Regions from separate parts of the Metabacillus sp. KH_069 genome, predicted to be linked through region 2. Evidence: riboswitches for the same ligand, from Rfam matches in the RefSeq annotation. Region 2 holds a riboswitch; the other holds the start of a gene.
What was found. Region 2 has a riboswitch for cyclic di-AMP ahead of AC3ISE_RS19400 (hypothetical protein). Riboswitches for the same ligand answer to the same signal wherever they lie in the genome.

Region 1 (11,902 bases), 930 kb from region 2:
TTTATTCAGGAAGTCAGAGAAGCGATACACCCTGGTAATACGGCACACAAGTTTTTAGTCAAGCTTCATCATATGAGAAAGATTTTTAAAGAAATGCCGCTTCCCGAAACACGGGAAGAATTTGAAGCAAGAGCCGCTCTCCTGCACTTTGTACGGGAGATGGAGCAGTATCTTGTCATAAAAAGTCAGTTTAAAGGCATATCTTCAGAGCATGAATTTCATCCTTCCAGCGCAACATAAAGAAAAAAGGGTGATTCATCATGAAGGTATTGCTTCTTTCCATCTTGTTTCTCTCTCCGCTTTGGCCGCTCGGAGAAAATCCATCTGTCGGTGATCCATATGTCATTATCAATAAGCAGTCGAACGAACTTGCATATATAGATAATGGTCAGGTTGTGAAAATCTTTGACGTTGCTACAGGCAAGAATGAAGAGCTTACACCAGAAGGAGAATTCACGATCACTGTGAAAGCGGCAGATCCGTATTACCGAAAAAAGAATATTCCGGGCGGCGATCCTAAAAACCCGCTTGGGACCAGGTGGATTGGATTTGATGCAGAAAATTCTGATGGCAGAACGTATGGCATTCATGGAACGAATAATGAAGATTCAATCGGTTCTTTTGTGACCCAGGGATGTGTGCGCATGTATAATGAGGAAGTAGAAATTCTGTTTGAACATATTCCAATCGGCACAAAGGTATTTATTACAAAAAACAAGAAGCCGTTTGAAGAAATAGCTGCTGAAAAGGGCGCAATGAAAAAAGGTGTTTCCCAATGAGGGAATCACCTTTTTTAGTATAAGATGCCGGTCATCAGCCGGTTCCGTTATTCATGGTGTCAACTCCGCCTCCTAACCCCTCGGTCAGAACAAATCCGTCAGCAAAGGCAAAAAGCGCCTTCACCGCCTGATTCTTATCTGCCTTTCGGGGCTAAACAGTCGGCTCCGCATTTCTTATTAGAACCACATGCTCATCCCAGCAAGTAATGTTGTTGCAATCATTACAGCAAGCATCAAATAAACAATCACTTTTTGAAATCTTTTAGACATAATCTTCACTCCTAAATAGGATTCTGTCTATATTTTAACGTGAATAATTAGACTGGACAAGGGAGGAGTTATGAACAAAATTGCACATTTTAGTCGAAACAGCAGGAATATTGACAGTAAATAAAGAAGTAAGTCACGTTCATAAGAGTTAAGCGTTTTCAACAAGAGGAGGGAAGAGATGATTAAAAAGGTAGATCACATAGGGGTAGCGGTGCGTTCCATTTCTGAGGTGCTTCCGTTTTATGAGAAGACTCTCGGATTACAGCTTCAGGGCATTGAGCATGTAGAAGAGCAAAAGGTGAAAGTCGCTTTTTTGAAAATCGGGGAGACGAAAATTGAATTGCTTGAGCCCACTTCAGAAGACAGTGCTGTAGCCAAATTTATTGAAAAACGGGGAGAAGGCATACATCATTTGGCTTTAGGAGTGGATGATATAAAGAAACGGATTGAAGATTTACGGAATAATGGAGTGAAAATGATAGATGAAACTCCAAGGAACGGTGCAGGCGGCGCTTCAATCGCTTTTTTGCATCCGAAAGCTGCAAATGGAGTATTAGTGGAACTATGTGAAAAGAGAGAGGGTACTGTTCAATGAGCATAGATATTTTCGATAAAATAAATGAACTGTATGATCGAAGACGTGAAGTGGAAATGGGCGGCGGAGATGAGCGCATTGAAAAACAGCATGAAAAAGGAAAGCTGACAGCGAGAGAGCGAATTGATCTATTAGTAGATGAAGGCACTTTTGTCGAGATGAATCCTTTTATTGAGCACCGATGCAATGACTTTGGCCTTAGCGGGAAAAAAGGACCTGGAGACGGAGTTGTCACAGGCTACGGGAAAGTCCATGGGCGGCCAATCTACTTATTCTCACAGGATTTTACCGTTTTTGGAGGAGCACTTGGAGAAATGCATGCCAAAAAAATTGCTGCAGTCATGGATCTTGCCGCGAAAAGCGGAACGCCTTTCATTGGCCTCAACGACTCCGGAGGTGCTAGAATTCAGGAAGGTGTGGTATCATTAGATGGATATGGGCAGATATTTTACCGCAATACCATCTACTCAGGCGTTATACCGCAAATTTCGGTTATTCTTGGTCCTTGTGCAGGCGGTGCCGTCTATTCTCCTGCCATTACAGACTTTGTTTTTATGGTCGAGAAAACCAGTCAAATGTTTATAACAGGGCCTAAAGTGATCGAAACCGTAACAGGCGAAAAAATCAGTTCCGAAGATCTAGGCGGAGCTAAAGTACATAATACAATCAGCGGAAATGCCCATTTTTCTGGCGAAACAGAAGAAGAGGTGCTTTCTCAGGTCAGAAAATTAATCACTTATTTACCTCAGAATAATCAGGAAAAAGCACCAATAATGCCGTTTGAGAATGATTCAGATTATCGTCCGAATCTGACAGACTGCATTCCATTTGATGCTCTCAGGCCTTATGATGTTCGAGTGGTGATTCAAGAAGTGGCTGATGCCGATTCTTTTTATGAGGTGCAAAAGGACTTTGCAAAAAATATTGTCGTCGGTTTTGCAAGAATAAAAGGAGAAGTCGTAGGACTTGTCTGCAATCAGCCAAAGTATATGGCAGGCGGACTGGATATTGATTCTTCAGATAAAGCTTCCAGGTTCATCCGCTTCTGTGATTCTTTCCAGATTCCGATCATTACATTTGAAGATGTAACTGGGTTTTTCCCAGGAATTAAGCAGGAGCACGGGGGAATCATCAGACACGGAGCAAAAATTTTATATGCCTATTCAGAAGCAACCGTTCCTAAATTGACGGTTATTTTGCGAAAAGCCTATGGCGGAGCATATGTTGCACTGAACAGTAAATCCATCGGAGCGGATCTAGTGTTTGCATGGCCGAATGCCGAGATTGCTGTAATGGGTCCTCAGGGTGCTGCGAATATTATTTTCGCCAAGGAAATTGAAAACAGTGATAATCCTGAGGAAACAAGAGCAAATAAAATTGAAGAATACAGGGAGAAATTCGCAAATCCGTATGTTGCTGCAAGTCAGGGCATGGTCGATGATGTCATTGATCCGCGGGATACAAGAATCAAATTGATTCAGGCGCTTGAAATGCTGCGGACAAAGCAGGAGCAAAGACCTGTCAAAAAGCATGGAAACATTCCGCTTTAATACAATTTATGGAGGAAATACATATGGTTAATCAAGAGCGCTTAGTTAATGAATTTCTGGAGCTTGTGCAAATTGATTCAGAGACGAAATTTGAAACAGAAATAGCAAAAGTATTAAAAGAAAAGTTTTCAGCACTTGGTGTTCATGTAGTGGAAGATGATACAACCGGCGTCACTGGACACGGAGCAGGAAATCTAATTTGTACTCTGGAAGCTGTAAAGGACGGAATAGATCCAATTTACTTTACTTCACACATGGATACGGTTGTACCAGGAAAAGGCATTAAGCCATCCATTAAAGATGATTACATCGTGACAGATGGAACGACGATTTTAGGTGCTGATGATAAAACAGGTTTATCGGCGATGCTTGAAGCCGTCCGCGTTTTAAAGGAAAATAACATCGCACATGGAAAAATCGAATTTATTATTACCGCCGGTGAAGAATCTGGCCTTGTAGGTGCAAAAGCTTTAGATGGATCTCAAATCACTGCAAAATTCGGTTATGCATTAGACAGTGATGGTAAAGTCGGCACAATCATTGTAGCAGCTCCAACACAGGCTAAAGTAAAAGCAGCCATCTTTGGCAAAACGGCTCATGCCGGTGTCGCTCCTGAAAAAGGTGTATCTGCGATTACCATTGCAGCCAAAGCGATAGCAAAAATGCCTTTAGGCAGAATTGATCAAGAAACAACAGCTAATATTGGCCGTTTTGAAGGAGGCACGCAAACAAACATCGTTTGCGATCATGTGAATATCTTAGCTGAAGCAAGATCTTTGGTTCCTGAGAAAATGGAAGCTCAAGTGGCGAAAATGAAAGAAGCTTTTGAGAGCGTTGCTGCTGAAATGGGCGGACGAGCTGAAGTGGACATTGAAGTGATGTATCCAGGATTTAAATTTGGCGAGGGTGATCATGTTGTGGAAGTCGCTAAAAAAGCGGCTGCAGCAATCGGACGCACAAGCGAGCTTCAAACAAGCGGCGGAGGCAGTGATGCCAACGTGATTGCCGGATTTGACATTCCAACCGTAAATTTGGCAGTAGGATACGAAGATATCCATACAACTAATGAAAAGATGCCGATAGAAGAGCTTGTGAAAACAGCAGAACTCGTTGTGGCTATCATTGAAGAAGTAGCTAAAGGCAAATAATCCAAAAAGAATGGCAGGCGCAGCGATTGCTCCTGCTGTTTCTTATTTAGAAAATAGAGGTGTCATGCATGAATAAAAGAGAAAAAGCAACGTTTGCGGGAGGATGTTTCTGGTGTATGGTCAAGCCGTTTGACGAGCAGCCTGGAATCATTGAGGTTGTTTCAGGCTATACAGGCGGAACCTTGGAAAATCCTTCTTATGAACAAATTAAGACAGGTGAAACAGGCCATCGTGAAGCTGTCGAAATTACCTTTGAACCTGAAGTATTTTCATATCAAAGACTGCTCGAGTTATATTGGCCGCAAATAGATCCGACAGATGACGGCGGACAGTTCTTTGATAGAGGAAGCCAGTACCGTACAGCCATTTTTTATCACACCGAAGAACAAAAGCAAAAAGCAGAAAAGACAAAGCAGGAAATTGACGAAAGCGGCCGCTTTAAAAATCCGGTTGTCACTGAAATCCTGCCTGCAGCACCTTTTTACCCTGCAGAAGAATATCATCAAAAGTTTTATGCTAAAAATCCGGAGAAGTATAAGCAAGAAAGAGAAGAGTCAGGAAGAGAAGAATTTATTCAGAAAAATTGGAAGAAGTTAGCCCTAAGCCCTTTGCCTTTAAACAGGTGAGGGGCTTTTGAATGTGCTGATAATAGTTTGTTAAAGAGGGCAGCGGGGTACTTTCCATATTAAGGAGAGGTGATCAATATGAATACATTTAATGAAAGCGCCATCGCTTCCTATGTGAAAACGAGAGCGGAGGAGAATTGCAAGCTTCTGAAAGATGACGAAATGAACGAGCTTGAAAAGGGCAAAATATTGGGCAGAATGGAAGCTTACAATGAGTTTCTTGAACGGTTTGGGTTTGATAAGGTTGAGTGCAAGTGAAATAGATTTAGATTAAAACACACCATTCATTGCTGAATGGTGTGTTTCGCTTTGATAGGGAAATCGTGCCCTCAAAAACCGTTTCTCGGTTTTAGAGGGTAAGAAAGCGAAGGAATCGAACCCTCAGTAAGAGAATTATACCCATAAATATAGATAGTTGTAAGCAACTGGGAGAGGGAGGGTGAACAAGAGATGCATGAACGGATTGAACTGCTGAAAGAAAAAGCTGATGATTCTTCCATTCCCGGAAATTCTGATTGTATAAGAAACCCCCGGCAGCAACGCCGGGGGCAGATTATTTTTATGCACTTGCTTTCATCACTTCGTTCGCTTTAATGCGGTTGTATTTTCCTTCTGATTTTGACATGACAATTGCAGCCAATGTATTTCCAACTAAGTTTACTACCGTGCGCGCCATGTCCATGATGCGGTCAACTCCGGCAATAAAGGCGAGTCCTTCTGCCGGTATTCCAATGGTTCCAAGGGTAGCAAGCAGGACGACAAAGGATGTGCCCGGAACGGCAGCCATACCTTTAGAAGTGACCATCAAGACTAAGATCAGCGTTAATTGCTGTACGATTGTCAACTCGATGCCGTAGACTTGTGCAAGGAACAAGGCAGCGATTGCCTGATAGAGCACAGATCCGTCAAGGTTGAAGGTGTAGCCAATCGGAACGACAAATGAAACAATTCCTTTAGGGCATCCCATTTTTTCAAGCTTTTCCATAATGCGGGGGAGGACGGTTTCAGAGCTGGATGTACTGAATGCCAGCAGGAGCTCGTCCTTAATGTAGCGCAGGAGTGAAAAGATATTAACCCCTGCCCATTTGGCAACTGCACCTAAAACAACGATCAGGAAGAAGATCAGGGCAGCGTATACCAGCAGAACTAATTTGCCTAGAGACAATAAAGAATCGATCCCGAACTTTGACACGGTTACTCCAATCAGAGCAAACACACCAAGCGGAGCGACTTTCATCACAAGATTTACTACGTGGAACATCGCGTGCGAGACGCCGTCAAAGAACTGAAGAACAGGTTTTCCCCGTTCGCCGATGGCTGCGACCCCGAGCCCAAACAGGACTGAGAAAAAGATAATTGCAAGCATGTCTCCTTCAACGACAGATTTAAAGAAGTTTGTCGGAACGATATGAAGGAACGTTTCGGCGACCGATTTTTCACTTTGCTCCTCAGACGTATCGACATACTGCTGGATATCTGTCTTTTGAGCAGACTCAAGGTCAACACCTTGTCCAGGCTGGAAGACATTTGCAAGCAATACGCCAAGAACAATCGCAACTGTTGTAATGATTTCAAAATAAAGGATTGTTTTGCCGCCAAGCCTTCCAACGTGTTTTCCATTGCCTGCTCCGGCAACACCGACAATTAAGCTGGAAATGACAATAGGAATGACGATCATTTTAATTAACCGGAGAAATAAATCACCAAGCGGCTGCAGGAACGCTGCAACACGCGGATCGTTAAACCAAATAACACCTGCCAAAATCCCTAAAATCAAACCGATGAAAATTTGGGAAGCCAGTCCCAATTTAAATTTCTTCATGTATGAACCCCCTCTAAGTTGTCTGAAAACACAAAAAAAGACCGTTCTTAAGAAAGAAAGGTCTTTAATTCACTAAAGTTCTTTCTCTCAATAAAGCACACGAGGTTAACTGTCGGATTCGGGATTGAGAGTTCCCTGCCTTTGTTTAAAGGATTCACCCCAAGGTAAATGGATTACCAATTGCATGATTCCCCCGTTCTGGATAGATTAAGCTTGTTATTCATTTGTTCAGTATAATAAAAAACACACAAGATATAATTTACTCTGACAAACAGCAGCTTGTCAATCTTTTTATGCTGAATGGCCGTGTTTACTGCTGTTATGGTAAACTTAAGATTAACAACAGTCTGGAAAGAAGTTGAACGGAAATGAAAGAGCAAAGCGGGCCAAAAGTGATTCTTCATGTGGATATGAACAGCTTTTATGCATCTGTTGAAATGGCATTTGAACCCGAACTCAGAGGAAAGCCGCTTGCCATTGCAGGAAATGTTGAAGAAAGAAAAGGAATTGTGGTTACCTGCAGTTATGAGGCGAGGGCTAAGGGTGTAAAAACGACCATGCCGCTTTGGCAGGCGAAACGGCATTGTCCTGAACTAATTGTGCGCAAACCAAACTTTGACCGTTACAGGAAAGCCTCGAAAGCTATGTTCGATCTTTTGCGGGAGTTTACCCATTTGGTAGAGCCCGTTTCAATTGATGAAGGTTATATGGATTTAACGGAATTTTTAAAGGAGGGCAATCCTCTTCAAATCGCAAAGACCATTCAGGACAGACTGATGGAAGAACTTTTGCTGCCTGCTAGCATCGGCGTCGCACCTAATAAATTTCTCGCCAAAATGGCATCCAATATGAAAAAACCGCTTGGCATCACAGTACTCAGAAAGCGGGAACTGGGTAAAACGCTTTGGCCGCTTCCTGTAAGCGAGATGCATGGGGTTGGCGAAAAAACAGCGGATAAATTAAGAACAATTGGCATTCAAACAATAAAAGACCTTGCAGATGCAGATGCGATCGGGTTAAAGCAGCTTCTCGGAATTAATGGAGAGAGGCTGAAAAAAAGAGCGAATGGAATCGATGACAGAGAGGTAAACCCTGACTCTATCTATGATTTTAAAAGCATTGGAAATTCAACTACATTATCAAAAGATACGACAGAGCCGAGAATTCTTTATGAAACACTGAACCGCCTGTCACAATCGGTAAGCAGCAGAATGAAACGGAAGGATGTTCTCGGCACGAAAATCTTCACGACAATCCGCTATTCTGACCGAAGCACATTTACCCGAAGTAAAAAGCTGAACAACCCCATTGCAGAGAAAGAAGATATTCTTACACATGCTAAAGCTCTGTTTGATAAACATTGGACAGGTGAACCGATCCGGCTTCTTGGGATCACATGCCAGGATCTCGTTCAGAAAGAGGAGGCTTATAAGCAGCTGGATCTTTTTTCTTTTCAGGAGGATGCAAAAAAAGAACCGCTTTACAAAACCATTGAAGATATTAATAGAAAATATGGCGGCAGCATGGTGAAACGCGGGATGAAAGTGGACAAATCAGAAGATGATAAGACAAGCGGCACAAGTTTTAATAAAGATTTTTTAAGGGAATGAGCAAGGCGCTTTACTTGATAAAAGCAAGGCTCCTGTGTTATTTTACATGAAGAATCCATGTGCATGTATACATGAGCTCTGTCTATTAAAAAATTGATTGAGAAGGGAAGTATTATAATGTCAAAACAGCAAATTGGCGTCATCGGTTTGGCCGTCATGGGCAAAAACCTCGCTCTTAATATAGAAAGCCGCGGTTATTCCGTATCGGTTTATAATCGTTCTTCTGATAAAACAGAGGAAATGCTGAAAGAAAACAGCGGAAAAAATCTTGTTGGTACATACAGCATTGAAGAATTTGTTCAATCACTTGAAACTCCCCGCAAAATTTTGTTAATGGTCAAAGCGGGCTTTGCAACAGATGCTACTATTGAACAATTGCTTCCTCATTTAGACAAAGGGGATATTTTAATTGACGGCGGAAACACGCTTTATACAGACACACAGCGCCGGAACAAGGAGCTTGCCGAGAGCGGCATTCACTTCATCGGCACCGGTGTATCCGGAGGCGAAGAAGGGGCACTTAAAGGACCATCCATTATGCCTGGCGGACAGAAAGAAGCATTCGATCTAGTAAAACCTATTTTTGAAGCGATTTCTGCAAAAGTTGATGGAGATCCATGTACTACATACATCGGTCCTGATGGTGCTGGCCATTACGTGAAAATGGTTCATAACGGCATTGAATATGGGGACATGCAGCTGATTTCAGAAGCTTATTTTATTTTGAAAAATGTTCTTGGTCTATCTGCAGAGGAATTACATGAAGTATTTGCAGACTGGAATAAAGGTGAGCTTGACAGCTATTTAATTGAAATCACAGCTGACATCTTCACGAAAACAGATGAAGAAACAGGCAAGCCGCTAGTAGATGTTATCTTGGATACTGCAGGCCAAAAGGGCACTGGAAAATGGACAAGCAAAAGCGCTCTTGATTTAGGTGTTCCGCTTCCGATTATTACGGAGTCTGTATTTGCACGCTTCATTTCAGCCATGAAGGATGAGCGGGTGAAAGCAAGCAAAATCTTATCAGGACCTGCAGCTGTTTCTTATGAAGGCGACAAAGCAGAACTGATTGAAGTTGTGCGCAAAGCTCTTTATATGAGTAAAATTTGTTCTTATGCACAAGGCTTCGCTCAAATGAGAGCAGCTTCTGATGAATATAAGTGGGACCTTCAGTATGGTGACATCGCGATGATTTTCAGAGGAGGCTGCATCATCCGCGCTGCATTCCTGCAAAAAATTAAAGATGCGTATGACCGTGATGCAAGCCTTGCAAATCTGCTTTTGGATCCATACTTTAAAGAAATTGCTGAAGGCTACCAGGGAGCACTCCGCAAGGTCTTAACGGTTGCGATTGAGCAGGGAGTACCAGTGCCTAGCTTCTCAGCTGCGTTATCTTACTATGACAGCTACCGTACAGAAACGCTTCCTGCCAACCTTATTCAGGCGCAGCGTGACTACTTTGGAGCTCATACGTATCAGCGTACAGATAAAGAAGGTATTTTCCATACAGAATGGATGTCTAAATAAGCAAACAAACACGGTGCCCTCTGGCGCCGTGTTTTCATTTGGCTCTTTCGTAAACTGCTAGAGATAGCTAGTAAAATCGGGTTATGGATTTTTTGCATTCCATACGCCGACTAAAAGAGCACGTCTGAGACCTTATTTCGCGTTAAATAACGATAGCAAATCAGCAATTAATCCGAACACAGCCCTTTCATATATGTTTTCACCTTGATGTTTCCGGGTAAAAAAGAAACAGAATGAGAGAACGGGGTGAAGTCGGATGCTTTATTTGCTTGCCATATTATTGCCGCCAGTTGCGGTGCTTTTTGTCGGAAAACCATTTCAGGCTCTGCTGAATTTGATTTTAACTTTGATCTTTTATATTCCCGGAGCCATCCATGCGGTACTAGTTGTGAAAGATGCGAAGGCAGATAAACGAGCGAAAAAATATGGCACTCATTATTAATAGATACAGCCGGGCATGTAAGCGGATGCCCGGTTTTTTCATGAATTCAAATTGGTTGACGATTGTCGTTGGAGCGCGTATATTTCATTAGGTACACGAAATAAAAAGGCGGGATCACATGTCTGCAATTACAACGGAATTACCTATTGAAAAAAACGATCATGGATTAGCCCACGAAACAAAGATTGTTTTATTATGGAGCTTAACCGTCTGGCTTGTCGTCATGAACACCACGATGTTCAATGTTGCGCTGCCAAGTGTGTTAAATAACCTTAGCTTATCATCTGGAACAGCATCTTGGATTGTATCCGGCTATTCGATTGCCTTTGCTATTTCCACTTTGACATACAGCCGCTTATCCGATTTTATTCCGATCGCAAAGCTGCTCTCTATTGGTTTAATGCTGCTTGGAATCTCATCCATTATCGGGTTTTTCTCAAACAATTTTTATATGCTTTTAACTGCCCGTGTCCTTCAGGCTGCAGGAGCCGGTGCTGTTCCTGGTCTTGCGATGGTTCTTGCAGGAAAATATATTCCCATCTCAAGACGGGGAAAAGCAATGTCTCTTATCTCATCTGCTGCCTCGCTTGGATTTGGTCTGGGTCCTGTTATAGGGGGAGCCATTACACAATATTTAGGCTGGCATTATCTATTTTTGATCACAGGATTTGTTATCCTGCTATTGCCGCTCTTTCAAAAACTTTTGCCGAAAGAAGATGCGAAGCAAGTGCATTTTGATTCTTTAGGAGGCTTGTTGACCGGAATTGGTGTTACAGGCTTGCTGCTGTTTTTATCAACTATGTCAATTCCATTGCTTGCCGGCACAGTTATTCTTTTATTTATTCTCTGGAGACATATTCATAAAGTCGACATCCCGTTTGTCCAGCCGTCCCTTTTGCGCAATCGTCAATATTTAAAATTAGCAGGAGTCGGGTTTTCGGCTTTTATAGTTCATTTTTCAACACTGTTTTTAATGCCTATTATTCTCACAGTTATTTTTGAGAAGGATCCGGCAGCCATTGGAATGATTATCTTCCCCGGTGCGATTTTGTCTGCAGTCGCAGCTCAGTTTATTGGCCGCTTGATTGATAAGTTCGGAAATCTTCCGCTCATCTTTTTTGGTCATGCATTTTTATTGATTTCAACTGTTATTTTGGTGTTTTTCTCAACCATTTCGCCTTATGCGATTTTAATTGCCTATATGTTTATGAGCACTGGTTTTTCAAGCTTGACATCAAGCATTGCAAATGAGGCTACCCGCATTCTTCCGGAAAAAGAAATTGGAGCGGGAATGGGGATGACACAGCTTGTTCAATTTTTTGGGGGAGCGTTCGGTGTTGCCCTCTCCGGTCTGTTTATTGAATGGCAGGAGGGACTATCGCCTAAGCTGATTTATACCAATATTTTTGCAGGACTTGCCGGATTAATTGTATGTTCTCTTGCCGTATTTTTTATGTATTTTCTCAAAAGCAAAAAAGATTTTAACAAGTAAAAGCCCCTCAGCTTAGAGCGGCTTTTTTTTTGCGCAAT
Region 2 (11,902 bases):
AAGTTTCAGCTTCCCCCTTTTCAAGTCTGCAATTTCATCAAGCAGCTCCTGTGGCGTTTTCCGTCTGAAATAAGGGTGTTTTTCACTCATTGATTCACCTCTTTAAAGATGAATGACCTCAGCCTTAATGACAGCTGAGGTGCACATTCATCATTCATTCAGCATGTTTTTTAAGTCCAGATTTAGTTGAAGAACGTTAACTCTTTCTTCTCCAAACACTCCAAGGTCTCTTCCTTGAACATGCTGCGTGATCAGTTTTTCAAGCTCTGATTGTTTGATTCCTGCTGCTTCTGAAACTCGATTGACTTGAGCATATGCCGCTTTTGGGCTTATATGCGGATCCAGTCCGGAGCCCGAATTTGTCAGCAGATCATTGGGCACTTCACTGATTGGCGTTTCCGGATTGTTTTTCTTCCATTCTTCGATGGATTCCTGCGTACGCTTCAGCATATCTTCATTGGATGGTGCATAGTTATTGGATCCTGAGCCGGCGCCATTATTGTCTATACTTGAAATTCTTCCATGAAAATAGCTGTCTCCTGCAAAGGTCTGCCCGATAAGCTCAGAACCTATCACATTGTGATTCTCATCATATACTAAGCTTCCATCTGCCTTTGCAGGAGAAATGGTTTGGGCAATCCCTGTTACTGCAGCTGGGTAAACCAACCCGCAGACTGCCATTAATAATAAGCTCATTCTGATGATCGGACCGATGATCGATTGTTTTTCTTCCACTTTAAAAAACCTCTTTTCTTCTTATATAAATAAAGCAAGAACTGCATCAATGATTTTTATTCCGATGAAAGGAACCAGTACTCCCCCAAAACCGTATATAAGCAAGTTTCTTCTCAGCAAAGCATTCGAACTCATCGGTTTATAGCTGACGCCTTTCATAGCGAGAGGTATCAGAATTGGAATAATGACCGCGTTGAAGATGAGTGCTGAAAGAATAGCTGATATCGGTGAATCAAGTCTCATGATATTCAGCACGTTCATTTCAGGAATGGCAAGCATGAACATCGCAGGAATGATGGCAAAATATTTCGCGATATCGTTGGCAATGCTGAAGGTTGTCAAAGCCCCCCGTGTCATCAGCAGCTGTTTTCCGATCGAGACGACTTCAATAATTTTTGTTGGATTTGAATCTAAATCCACCATATTTGCTGCTTCCTTGGCAGCTGCCGTACCGCTGTTCATGGCAAGACCAACATCCGCCTGGGCGAGAGCTGGAGCATCATTTGTACCATCGCCCGTCATCGCAACAAGCTTGCCTTGTGATTGTTCATACTTAATGACTTCAATTTTATCCTCAGGCTTGCATTCTGCGATAAACTCATCAACGCCTGCTTCTTTAGCAATCGTTGCTGCTGTAAGTGGATTGTCGCCTGTGCACATGACGGTCTTGATTCCCATGCTGCGAAGCTTGTCAAAACGCTCTTTCATGCCTGGCTTTACTGTATCTTTCAAGTAAATCAGCCCAAAAATCTGATCGTTCATGGCTACAGCAAGAGGTGTGCCTCCAGCCTTTGATATTTCATCTGTTTTCCGGTCTAAATTAGAAGGAATGGTTCCGCCTTGTGAGAGAACCCATTTCTTTACGGCTTCTACCGCCCCTTTTCTGACAACACTCCCATCCGCAAGGTCCATTCCGCTCATGCGCGTTTCTGCCTTAAATTCGATAAACGTTCCGCCTATTGCGATATCTGTATTAAAGACAAGCTGTTTCTTCTTCAGCAGTTCAAGAACAGATCTTCCTTCTGGTGTTTCATCTTCAAGTGAGCTAATGGCCGTCCATTGAGCCAGATCCTGCATCGCGTGATTTCCGACTGGAGTAAACTCACTTGCCATCCTGTTCCCAAACGTGATCGTTCCTGTTTTATCTAAAATGATGGTATTAATATCGCCAGCAGCTTCAACCGCTTTCCCTGACATGGCAATCACATTAAATTGTGTAACCCGGTCCATCCCCGCGATCCCAATCGCTGACAGAAGGCCGCCGATTGTTGTCGGTATTAAGCACACAAGCAAGGCAATCAATACTGGGATTTCAAGTTGAAAGCCGAGATAATTTGTATAAAAAGGCAATGTGACAACCACAATCATAAAGATAAGAGTCAAGCTTGTTAAAACCGTATTTAAAGCAATTTCATTCGGTGTTTTTTGACGCTGCGCCCCTTCAACAAGCGCAATCATTTTATCAAGGAATGATTCACCGGGATCACTCGTAATTCTTACCTTGATTTGATCGCTGACAACCTTTGTGCCGCCTGTAACAGAGTTGAAGTCTCCTCCCGCTTCTTTTATTACAGGTGCAGATTCTCCCGTAATGGCTGATTCATCTACTGAGGCAAGGCCTGAAATGACCTCTCCGTCCCCTGGAATAAATTCACCCTGCGAAACGATGACGACATCTCCTTTACGGAGCGAAGCGGAATCTGTTTTTTCCACATCTCCATTAGGTTTTACCTTATTTGCCGTCATTTCTTTTTTCGAATTCTTAAGAGAATTCGCCTGTGCCATTCCCCGGCCCTCTGCAAGTGCTTCTGCGAAATTCGCAAATAGAACCGTAAACAGAAGAATCAGGGATACCGTCAGATTAACCCAGACATTAACTTCAGTTGAACCAAAAGCAGAAGGGAAAAATGTAAGAAGCAGTGTTAGAGCAAATCCGATTTCGACAATGAACATGATTGGATTTTTCACCATAACCCGCGGATCTAATTTGAAAAAGGATGCTTTAATGGCGTTCACTATAAGCCCCTTTTCTGCAGGCTTTTTGTTTTCTTTGTTATCATCATCAGGCTGCATCTGTTCAGAAGCTTTGTTCAGTTCATATCTCTCAGCAGTCTTTACTGCTGTTGCTAAAGATGGCTTACTCATTTCAGGATCCTCCAATTAGGTTTATAAAGTTAAGAGCTCTGCTACCGGTCCCAGAACCAATACCGGGAAGAATGTCAAAGCCCCGACAATAAAGACAGCTCCTACAAAAATGGTTCCAAAGAGTCCAGTATCTGTACGGAATGTGCCGATTGTCTCGGGTACAATCTTTTTAGCGGCCAAAGAAGCTCCTACTGCAAGCATGGCAATAATCCCAAAGTATCTTCCGACAAACATGACAATTCCGGTCGAGATATTCCAAAATGGCGTTGCATCCCCAAGCCCTTCAAATCCTGAACCATTATTGGCTGCAGAAGATGTGTACTCGTAAAGAACCTGGGAGAGCCCGTGAAACCCTGGATTTGAAATCCCATCCGAACCAAGCGGTGTATACAAAGCAACGGCTGTTGAAGCCAGAATCAAAAACGGATGGATAAGCAGCGTCACAGCGATCAGCTTCATTTCTTTTCCTTCTATTTTCTTGCCCAGGAATTCCGGAGTACGTCCGACCATTAACCCCGACAGGAAAACGGCTATGATAGCATACATGATAATGTTCATAAAGCCTGCCCCAATACCGCCAAACACCGTATTCAGCAGCATATTGGATAAAGCCAGCATCCCAGTTACAGGTGACAGCGTATCATGCATCGTATTGACGGCTCCAGTTTCAGAAGCGGTTGTCACGATGGCATAAAGAGTAGATTGATCTGCACCAAACCGAACTTCTTTCCCTTCCATGCTGCCGGATGCCTGCTCAAGGCCGGCTTCAGCTAATCTTGGATTTCCCTGGAATTCTGCATAAAGGGATGTACCTAGAAACACCACAAATATCATCGCCATTGCAGCAAATAAAATTCTTCCCTGTTTCGCATTCCCTACCATCTTTCCATACGTAAAGGGAATGGCTGTCGGAATCAGCAGCATCAAGAGGATCTGAAGCAAGTTGCTGATCGCATTCGGGTTTTCAAACGGATGGGCTGAGTTTACTCCGAAAAAACCTCCGCCGTTGTTTCCAACTTCCTTAATAGATAAAAGAGAAGCAACCGGTCCTCTTGCGATTGTCTGCTCGGCACCTTCCACCGTTGTGGCCGTAACACTTGAATCGAGTGTTTGCGGTACCCCAAGAAAAACGAAGATCAGTGCAGCGATAAAAGCAATCGGAAGAAGAACACGTGTGATAGACCGGATTAGATCAATAAAGAAATTTCCAAGCGGATTTCCTGCGAGACCTCTTATTAATGCAATTGCAGCCGCAAATGCAGTTGCAGGGGCGACGAACATCATAAACGTTATAGCAATCATCTGAGATAAATAGGACAGGCCGCTTTCTCCGCTGTAATGTTGGAGATTTGTATTTGTCATAAAACTGATGGCCGTATTAAAAGCAAGGGTTGGATCCATCCCTGCCATGCCGCTCGGATTCAGCGGCAGGTTTCCTTGAAAACGAAACACTAGATACACAATAAAAATCATGAACATATTTGAAAATAAAAGAGAAGTTGCATATTGTCTGAAGCTTTGATCTACCTGTTTAATTCCGCTTATCTTATAAACCGCTTTTTCCACAGGACCGAATACTGCATCCAATTTAGTAGATTGGTACGTAAAAGCCCGGGCTATATAATGTCCCGCCGGCTTTGCCAGCAGCACGGCAAGTGCCAAAGTAACAATGATTGAAATGATGGATAGTACGCTCAAGGTCTTTTCCTCCGCAAGTTAAAATTTTTCTGGATTTACCAATGCATAAAGCAAATAAAGGGTAATCGCGGCAATGCCGAGAAGCAAGACGATCATCATTTCTCTCCCCTGCCTTCTTTCACAATTTCATCCGACCATTTGACAAGCCCCGCCATTACTAATGCAAGGGCAGCAAATGCAAGTAACATCATACTGTCTAACATGTCGTTCCCCCCTGTTCTTACTGAATCAGAAATTTCACATTATCTTGTTTCGAATAAAAAACGTGCTTTGCCCCGAGCAGTTCATAAAGCTTTGCCGGGTAATTGGCTTTTTTAGTGATGACTGTAATCGGAGCTCTTACACTGGCTTTGAGAATTTCAATTAACTGACACGTTTCTGCGATTTTGTCTTCCAGCAGAAGCACTCTTGCGATCGGTTCATGTATAAGCAGATACTGAACATTCTGCCTGATAAAATAAATCGTTTTGAACCCTCTGCTTTTCAAATACCTCTGCACACTGTAATCTCCTGTTACAAATGCAAGTGAAGAGTCATCCGGGAGAATTTCATCCATGCAGCCGAGCCTTGAATAGCTTGGAATGCAAATCAGCATCGCTTCCATGACGTTCCCTGCCTTTTCTGATTCAATAAAAAAGCCGCGGAAGAGGGATCTCTTCCGCGGCTTTTAGCATCACTAAAGAAACGTGACGTATCACTGCGATTTTGATTTTCCCTCACAACGCTTTCGGGGTTAGCTGTCGGATTCGGGCTATGAGAGTAGCCCTACCATTTTTCAAATGGACTCACCCCTAGTGGTTTTCACCACAAAAGATTGGGTCCCCCGATTTCATTAAGAAATTAAGCGATTAGGTTTTTTTTACAAATATTTAATTAATTTACATTTAAAAAGCATACAAAAGAACACTGAGGCATAGACCCAGTGTTCTCCACAAAGGTATCCTCTCTCAGAACGCTTACGAGGTTAGCTGTCGGATTCGGGCAATTGAGAGTAGCCCTACCATTTTTCAAATGGACTCACCCCTAGTGATTTTCACCACAAAAGATTGGGTCCCCCGCTCCTATTTAAGGATTAAGCGATTATCGGATTTTATTTTTCAAGTCGATTAATTGTGCACCGTCCCTTCTCTTAAGACGCTTACGAGGTTAGCTGCCGGGTTAGGGCATAAGAGTTGCCCCTCTTTCGCATGCTGCGATCGATTCACCCCAAGTGCCGGAATCACACCGATGTGGGTCCCCCGCTCCAAATTGGATTAAGCGATCTGGTATAACTTAGCAATGTTGCATGAGAGTAATATTACGCCTGTGATTTTAAGTTGTAAAGAACAATAAAACCGCTAAAATCATCAAATATGACGAAAAACTGTTAAATATGTTCAAAATAGTGACCAAATAAAATCCTAGCTTATTTATTCGCTGTTTTTCTTCTAAAATGAATATAACGACTAAAATAGTTAGGTATATTTAGAGGTCCTCTCAAAGTAATCTTCAATTACATTTTCATTTTAAGCATTTTATCTTTTACTCATTATGACTGCCCTGCATTATGAACAGAAAATCCGTAAACACTAATGATGAGGTTAAATAACAGGCAACAAAATAATTATTTTAAAATAGTAAAATTCGTTTTCGGGAGGTCCTATGAGTACTTTATTCAGAAAGAAATCCATTACAGAGATGGTGAAGCAAAGCGAACAAAAATCGCTCGATCGAACGATGGGGGCTTTTGATTTAACGCTGCTTGGAATCGGAGCCATAGTCGGAACCGGGATCTTCGTTTTAACAGGTGTGGTCGCTGCTGAAGCTGCTGGACCTGCCCTGATTCTCTCTTTTATATTGTCTGGAATTGCATGTGCTCTGGCTGCCTTTTGCTATGCCGAATTCGCCTCATCTGTTCCAATCTCAGGAAGCGTTTATACTTACACATATGCAACTCTCGGAGAACTGTTTGCCTTTTTGATTGGCTGGGATTTAATGCTTGAATATCTGCTTGCAACATCTGCTGTTGCAACTGGCTGGTCTGCCTACTTTCAATCACTGCTTGCAGGATTTGACACTGCATTGCCCGAGGTCCTTACCTCTGCACCGGGTGCGGGGAAAGGCGGATTGATTGATTTGCCTGCCGTATTAATTATTTTTATAATTACGGCACTATTATCAAAAGGAATTAAGGAAAGTACACGGGTTAACAATATCATGGTATTTGTTAAGCTTGCTGTCATCGTCGCCTTCATCATTGCTGGCGTCTGGTATGTAAAGCCTGCTAACTGGACCCCGTTTGTTCCATTTGGCTTTGATGGGATTGTAACTGGCGCTGCAACAGTTTTCTTTGCTTACATAGGCTTTGATGCAGTCGCTACCGCGGCAGAAGAGGTAAAAAGACCGCAGCGTGACGTTCCGATCGGCATTATTGCTTCCCTTACTGTTTGTACGATTCTCTACATAGCTGTATCCTTAATTTTAACGGGTATGGTTCCTTATACTGAGCTCAATGTCGCTGATCCCGTATCGTTTGCCCTGCATTATGTCGGACAAAATACTCTTGCAGGATTTGTATCTGTAGGCGCAATAGCAGGGATTACTACTGTTCTGCTTGTGATGATGTATGCTCAGGTCCGCATTTCGTTTGCGATGAGCAGGGACGGTTTGCTTCCAAGTGTTTTATCAAGTGTTCACTCCGCATTTAAAACACCTTTTAAAAATACGTGGATTACTGGTTTAGTTGCAGCCGCGATTGCAGGATTTGTGGATTTAACAACACTTGCCCACCTTGTAAATTTAGGGACATTGGCTGCGTTCACACTTATATCTATCGCTGTAATCGTCTTAAGAAAAACCCATCCAAACCTTGAGCGGGCATTCAAGGTGCCATTTGTGCCCGTTTTCCCTGCAATCAGTGCATTATTTTGCATTTACTTGATGACAAGCCTGCCTGGCATTACATGGACAGCATTTTTCATCTGGATCTCAATAGGAACTATCATTTACTTTGTTTATGCACGGAAAAACAGCAAGCTTTCAAGCTAAGAAAAGCAGAAACACCTTGGTTAGATCCAGTCTGAACAAAGTGCTTAAGTTGAAGCCAGACAGCACTGCGCCTGCTTCGCCATAAAAAAATCCTTTCTCCAGTAATTGGAGGAAGGATTTTTTTATGATCTTCTTACTTGCCTGAAGAAATAGCCGACAAGAAGAAAAGCAACTGCAAAAGAAGCCATGACAATAAATTTCAGGTGATCATGCAGCATGCTTTGACCAAGCGATGGTTTTACATCTGGAACTGCTTGTTTCATCACGTTCCCGGCATCTGCTGTTTCAGGTTTTAATTTATGAGTGGCGAGCTCTCTTCCATCCTCTCCTTCAACAGCAAGAAGTCCATCTAAGTCGACATCTGTTGTGATGCTTTCATTAAATTTTTTAGCATAATAAAGAGGTTCATTCAGTGTAAACTTTTGCCCGCTCTGATCTTTAAAGGCTGTACCTTCTGAAATAAATTCAGATGTGAAATGATTAAAGCCAAAATCCATTAATTTCACGGTATCTTTATATGACATACGGTCTGTTTTAGCATTTAGTACAATAGCAATCAGACTGATATTCTCTCTTTCAGCAAGAGTGGATAAAGTAAAACCGGATTGGCTTACATAGCCGTTCTTTCCGCCAATCATACCCTCATACGGTGTTACTTTAAGAAGCTTGTGATGATTATGAAGCGTTGTATCCCATGTTTCTCCGTCCCACTTCAATTCTTCTGTTGAAAAAATCTCTCTAAATATATCATTTTGTGAAGCGTACTGAGTCAGTTTTGCAAGATCTTCAGCAGTCGTTACATGTTCAGGATCAAACAGGCCGTGCGGGTTGGTGAAATTGGTGTGCTGAAGCCCTGCTTTTGACTTTAGAAATGCTGTCATTTCCGCAGAAAAGGTCTCAGTATCACCGCTGATATGTTCAGCAATCGCCACACCTGCATCATTTCCTGAATTGATCAACAAGCCCTGGATGAGCTTTTTCATGGGAACCTGCTCGCCTTCTTCAAGGTAAACCCTTGTTCCATCAACACTTCTGGCATTTTTGCTGACCGTAACAATATCTTCCATATTTCCATTTTCAATCGCATAGATAGCTGTAGCCATCTTCGTTACACTTGCAGGGTACATGATGGCATCACTGTCTTTTGAATAGAGAATCTGACCTGATGCAGCATCAATCAATACTGCCGATTCACTTTGTATGTCTGGTTCTTTTAAAGGGAGTTCTTCAGCAAACGCTTTAAATGAAAATAATGCTGATAAAAACATGCATCCTGTTAGGGTCAAAGTGGCTTTAATCATTTTAAAAAAATCTCCTGTATAGTTGTTAGATTATTATTCTATATTCAATCCATATACAAGCATAACAGGAAGGAATAAAGCGTGACAATGTCAAGATATAGAAATGGCCGTATATTCTTGCATTTGACTTTCATGATCTCCGGAATTATAATTGACTGACGAACGTCAGGAAGGTGAAAAAAATGACATCAGATCAAATTAAAGAAGCTGCTATACGCAATTTTGCAGCACATGGATATGAGGGTGCATCTTTAGCAGCAATTGCAAATGAAGTTGGCATCAAAAAACAATCCATCTATACTCATTTCAAGAGCAAGGATGAACTTTTTCTTACTGTCATGACTGAGGTGCTTGAAAACGAAATTGAGTATATAAAAAACTACTTCGTTTTCTCTAATTCCGTTTCCTTAAAAGAAGCGCTTTATCATTACCTGTCAGAATATATCATCCGCTATGAAAAAGACGATAAAACAAAGTTCATGCTCAGGATCAGTTTTTTGCCGCCAGTTCATCTCTACGATGAAGTGATGAAGAAAGTGTACACCTATTTGGATACTTTTGAAGAGCTGCTTACAACCATCTTCAATGATCAAAAAGCTATATCAATAGAGCAATCAGATGCAGTGATAGCCTATATGGGACTGGTTGATGCAGTTCTGGTTGAAATTCTTTACGGCGGCGCAGAACGATTTAAAAAGAGATTAGATGGGTGTTTTAGTGTTTACTGGAACGGGATTATCTCTCAGAAAGGAAGAACATCATGAATCGCGACTGGATAAACGTTTTTTTAGCCGGATTCATCGAAGTGATCTGGGTGGCGGGATTAAAATACTCAGACATTTGGTATGAATGGCTTATTACCATTATTACAATATGTGTCAGTTTTTATTTGCTGATCAGTGCAACTAAAAGACTGCCCGTGAGTACAGTTTACGCAGTCTTTACAGGACTTGGCGCTGCAGGAACCGTTATTTCAGAAATTCTCTTTTTTAACGAGCCATTTCAGCTTATCAAAATACTTTTAATCATCGTCTTAGTTGGCGGTGTCATTGGACTAAAAACATTGTCTGATGATAAAAAAGAGGAGGCTGCGAACTGATGGACTGGATTTTACTGATAGCAGCAGGCCTATCTGAAGTTGTCGGAGTCATCGGAATCAACAAAATGAAAGATTCTAAAGGAATCGTTCCCTTGCTGATCATGATTGCAGGCTTTTCATTCAGCTTTCTTCTATTAAATCAATCTCTGCAGACCATTTCGCTTGGAACCGCATATTCTGTCTGGACAGGAATTGGATCTGCAGGCAGCGCACTTGTAGGCATTTTATTTTACGGAGATTCAAGCAGCTGGAAAAGAATCCTTTTTATCAGCATGATCATCTCAGCTACAGTTGGATTGAAGCTTGTTTCATAAGGAGTTTTCATTGTGAGCCATTTAGTTAAATATTCATTTCTTGTTCTGGTCGGCGCATGCAGCTACGGCGTTATTTCTACCATCATTAAAATTGCCTACATGCACGGATTTACAGTGAACGAAGTGATTGGAAGCCAATATTTGTTCGGTTTTTTCATGTTTTTGATCTGTGTGACCTTTTTCTCAAGAAAAAAAATCCCTTTAAAGCAGGCGCTTGTCTTAATGATTACAGGAACCACTACCAGTTTGACTGGTATTTTTTACGGAAAATCTCTTGAGACGGTTCCCGCATCTATTGCCATTATCCTATTATTTCAATTTACTTGGATTGGGATTGTCATTGAGGCAATCGCTGTGAAAAAGCTGCCGGGTCCTGATAAGGTGCTTGCTGCATGCATTCTTTTAATAGGCACATTTTTGGCGGGAAACATCTTTGGCCAAAATGCTTTTAGTTTCAGTGATCCCGGAATCATCTGGGGACTATTATCGGCTGTTTCCTTTTCACTGTTTATTTTTGCAAGCGGAAGAGTGGCTGCCGAATTGCCGTCTTTAAACCGGAGTTTGTTTATGTCATTGGGTGCTGCACTCTTTTTAATAATCACCTTTTCACCTGATTTTCTGACTAATGGCTCCATGCAGTCAGGATTATGGGTGTATGCATTGCTGCTGGGCTTTTTTGGCGTATTCATACCCGTTGTCTTGTTTTCAATTGGAACACCCAAAATTGGTTCAGGCATTGCAACGATTTTAGGCGCAGCTGAACTGCCGACGGCCATTCTCTGCTCTATACTTATCTTAAAAGAGCAAGTTACACTTTTACAGACAGCCGGCATCGGCATGATCCTTGTTGGAATTGTAACACCTCAGCTTTATCACTTTTTAAAACTTAAGCAGCCTGAGAAGGATAGCATTTCTTCGTGAGAGTAAAAAAGTGGGGGCTGTTCAGAAAGTCTGTTTTCGCATAAAATGGTTGTTTTCGATTATAAATGTTGTCCGTTCCTTTCCGCTCCATTCAAGATTTTTAACATGTAATCTAAAACAACAAAGTTTAGGAAAAGAGCCTACAGAAAAAGCAGGCAGGAAATAACTTTTGTTTTTCCTGCCTGCTTCATTTTAGAGACTTATTGGACAATCCCCTCTTTTTTTCTTTACGCTTTAAGATGAGAAACCAGCTTTTCAGCAGTTTCATTTAATTGTTCCTGAGTCAGAAAACGAACACCGTGCGTGATAAATGCAGGGAGAAAACGCATCCCTGTCAGGTTAGCCATTGCCTGAAATGGCTTGGTCAATTCACTCATGCTGTACTCGTTGTAGCCTCCTGCTTGATAGGCCGCTTCCGGCCCTCCAGTGGACATGGCTAAAACAAACTCTTTGCCGTGAAGCTTCGTTCCTTCAGAACCATACGCCCATCCATATGAAAGCACGGTATCCTGCCATTCTTTTAGTAAAGACGGGCTGCTGTACCAGTAGAACGGAAATTGAAAAACGATTCTGTCGTGCTCCAATAACATTTTCTGTTCACGTTCAACATTTACCTTAAAGTCTGGGTATTCATGATAAAGATCATGAACCGTTACATCACT

Region 1: another riboswitch for cyclic di-AMP. It lies ahead of gltT (glutamate/proton symporter GltT); the one in region 2 lies ahead of AC3ISE_RS19400 (hypothetical protein).

What each region holds. Positions count from the first base shown of each region.
Region 1 covers NZ_CM174460.1:2,912,392-2,924,293, reverse strand. The annotation lists gene AC3ISE_RS14690 (aromatic acid exporter family protein) at 1-240, shown strand, start outside; gene AC3ISE_RS14685 (L,D-transpeptidase) at 261-779, shown strand; gene prli42 (stressosome-associated protein Prli42) at 957-1,049, opposite strand; gene mce (methylmalonyl-CoA epimerase) at 1,228-1,644, shown strand; gene AC3ISE_RS14670 (acyl-CoA carboxylase subunit beta) at 1,647-3,194, shown strand; gene AC3ISE_RS14665 (M20/M25/M40 family metallo-hydrolase) at 3,218-4,342, shown strand; gene msrA (peptide-methionine (S)-S-oxide reductase MsrA) at 4,411-4,968, shown strand; gene AC3ISE_RS14655 (hypothetical protein) at 5,047-5,226, shown strand; gene gltT (glutamate/proton symporter GltT) at 5,528-6,790, opposite strand; cyclic di-AMP (ydaO/yuaA leader) riboswitch at 6,870-7,014, opposite strand; gene AC3ISE_RS14645 (DNA polymerase IV) at 7,159-8,400, shown strand; gene gndA (NADP-dependent phosphogluconate dehydrogenase) at 8,518-9,930, shown strand; gene AC3ISE_RS14635 (YqaE/Pmp3 family membrane protein) at 10,187-10,372, shown strand; gene AC3ISE_RS14630 (MFS transporter) at 10,491-11,864, shown strand.
Region 2 covers NZ_CM174460.1:3,840,154-3,852,055, forward strand. The annotation lists gene kdpDN (KdpD-like non-kinase potassium sensor) at 1-90, opposite strand, end outside; gene kdpC (potassium-transporting ATPase subunit KdpC) at 151-735, opposite strand; gene kdpB (potassium-transporting ATPase subunit KdpB) at 757-2,808, opposite strand; gene kdpA (potassium-transporting ATPase subunit KdpA) at 2,902-4,563, opposite strand; gene AC3ISE_RS19390 (potassium-transporting ATPase subunit F) at 4,597-4,677, opposite strand; gene AC3ISE_RS19395 (hypothetical protein) at 4,674-4,781, opposite strand; gene AC3ISE_RS19400 (hypothetical protein) at 4,799-5,182, opposite strand; cyclic di-AMP (ydaO/yuaA leader) riboswitch at 5,287-5,435, opposite strand; cyclic di-AMP (ydaO/yuaA leader) riboswitch at 5,516-5,667, opposite strand; cyclic di-AMP (ydaO/yuaA leader) riboswitch at 5,698-5,848, opposite strand; gene bcaP (branched-chain amino acid transporter BcaP) at 6,220-7,605, shown strand; gene AC3ISE_RS19410 (D-alanyl-D-alanine carboxypeptidase family protein) at 7,728-8,906, opposite strand; gene AC3ISE_RS19415 (TetR/AcrR family transcriptional regulator) at 9,089-9,670, shown strand; gene AC3ISE_RS19420 (DMT family transporter) at 9,667-10,005, shown strand; gene AC3ISE_RS19425 (DMT family transporter) at 10,005-10,319, shown strand; gene AC3ISE_RS19430 (EamA family transporter) at 10,332-11,240, shown strand; gene AC3ISE_RS19435 (NAD(P)H-dependent oxidoreductase) at 11,468-11,902, opposite strand, start outside.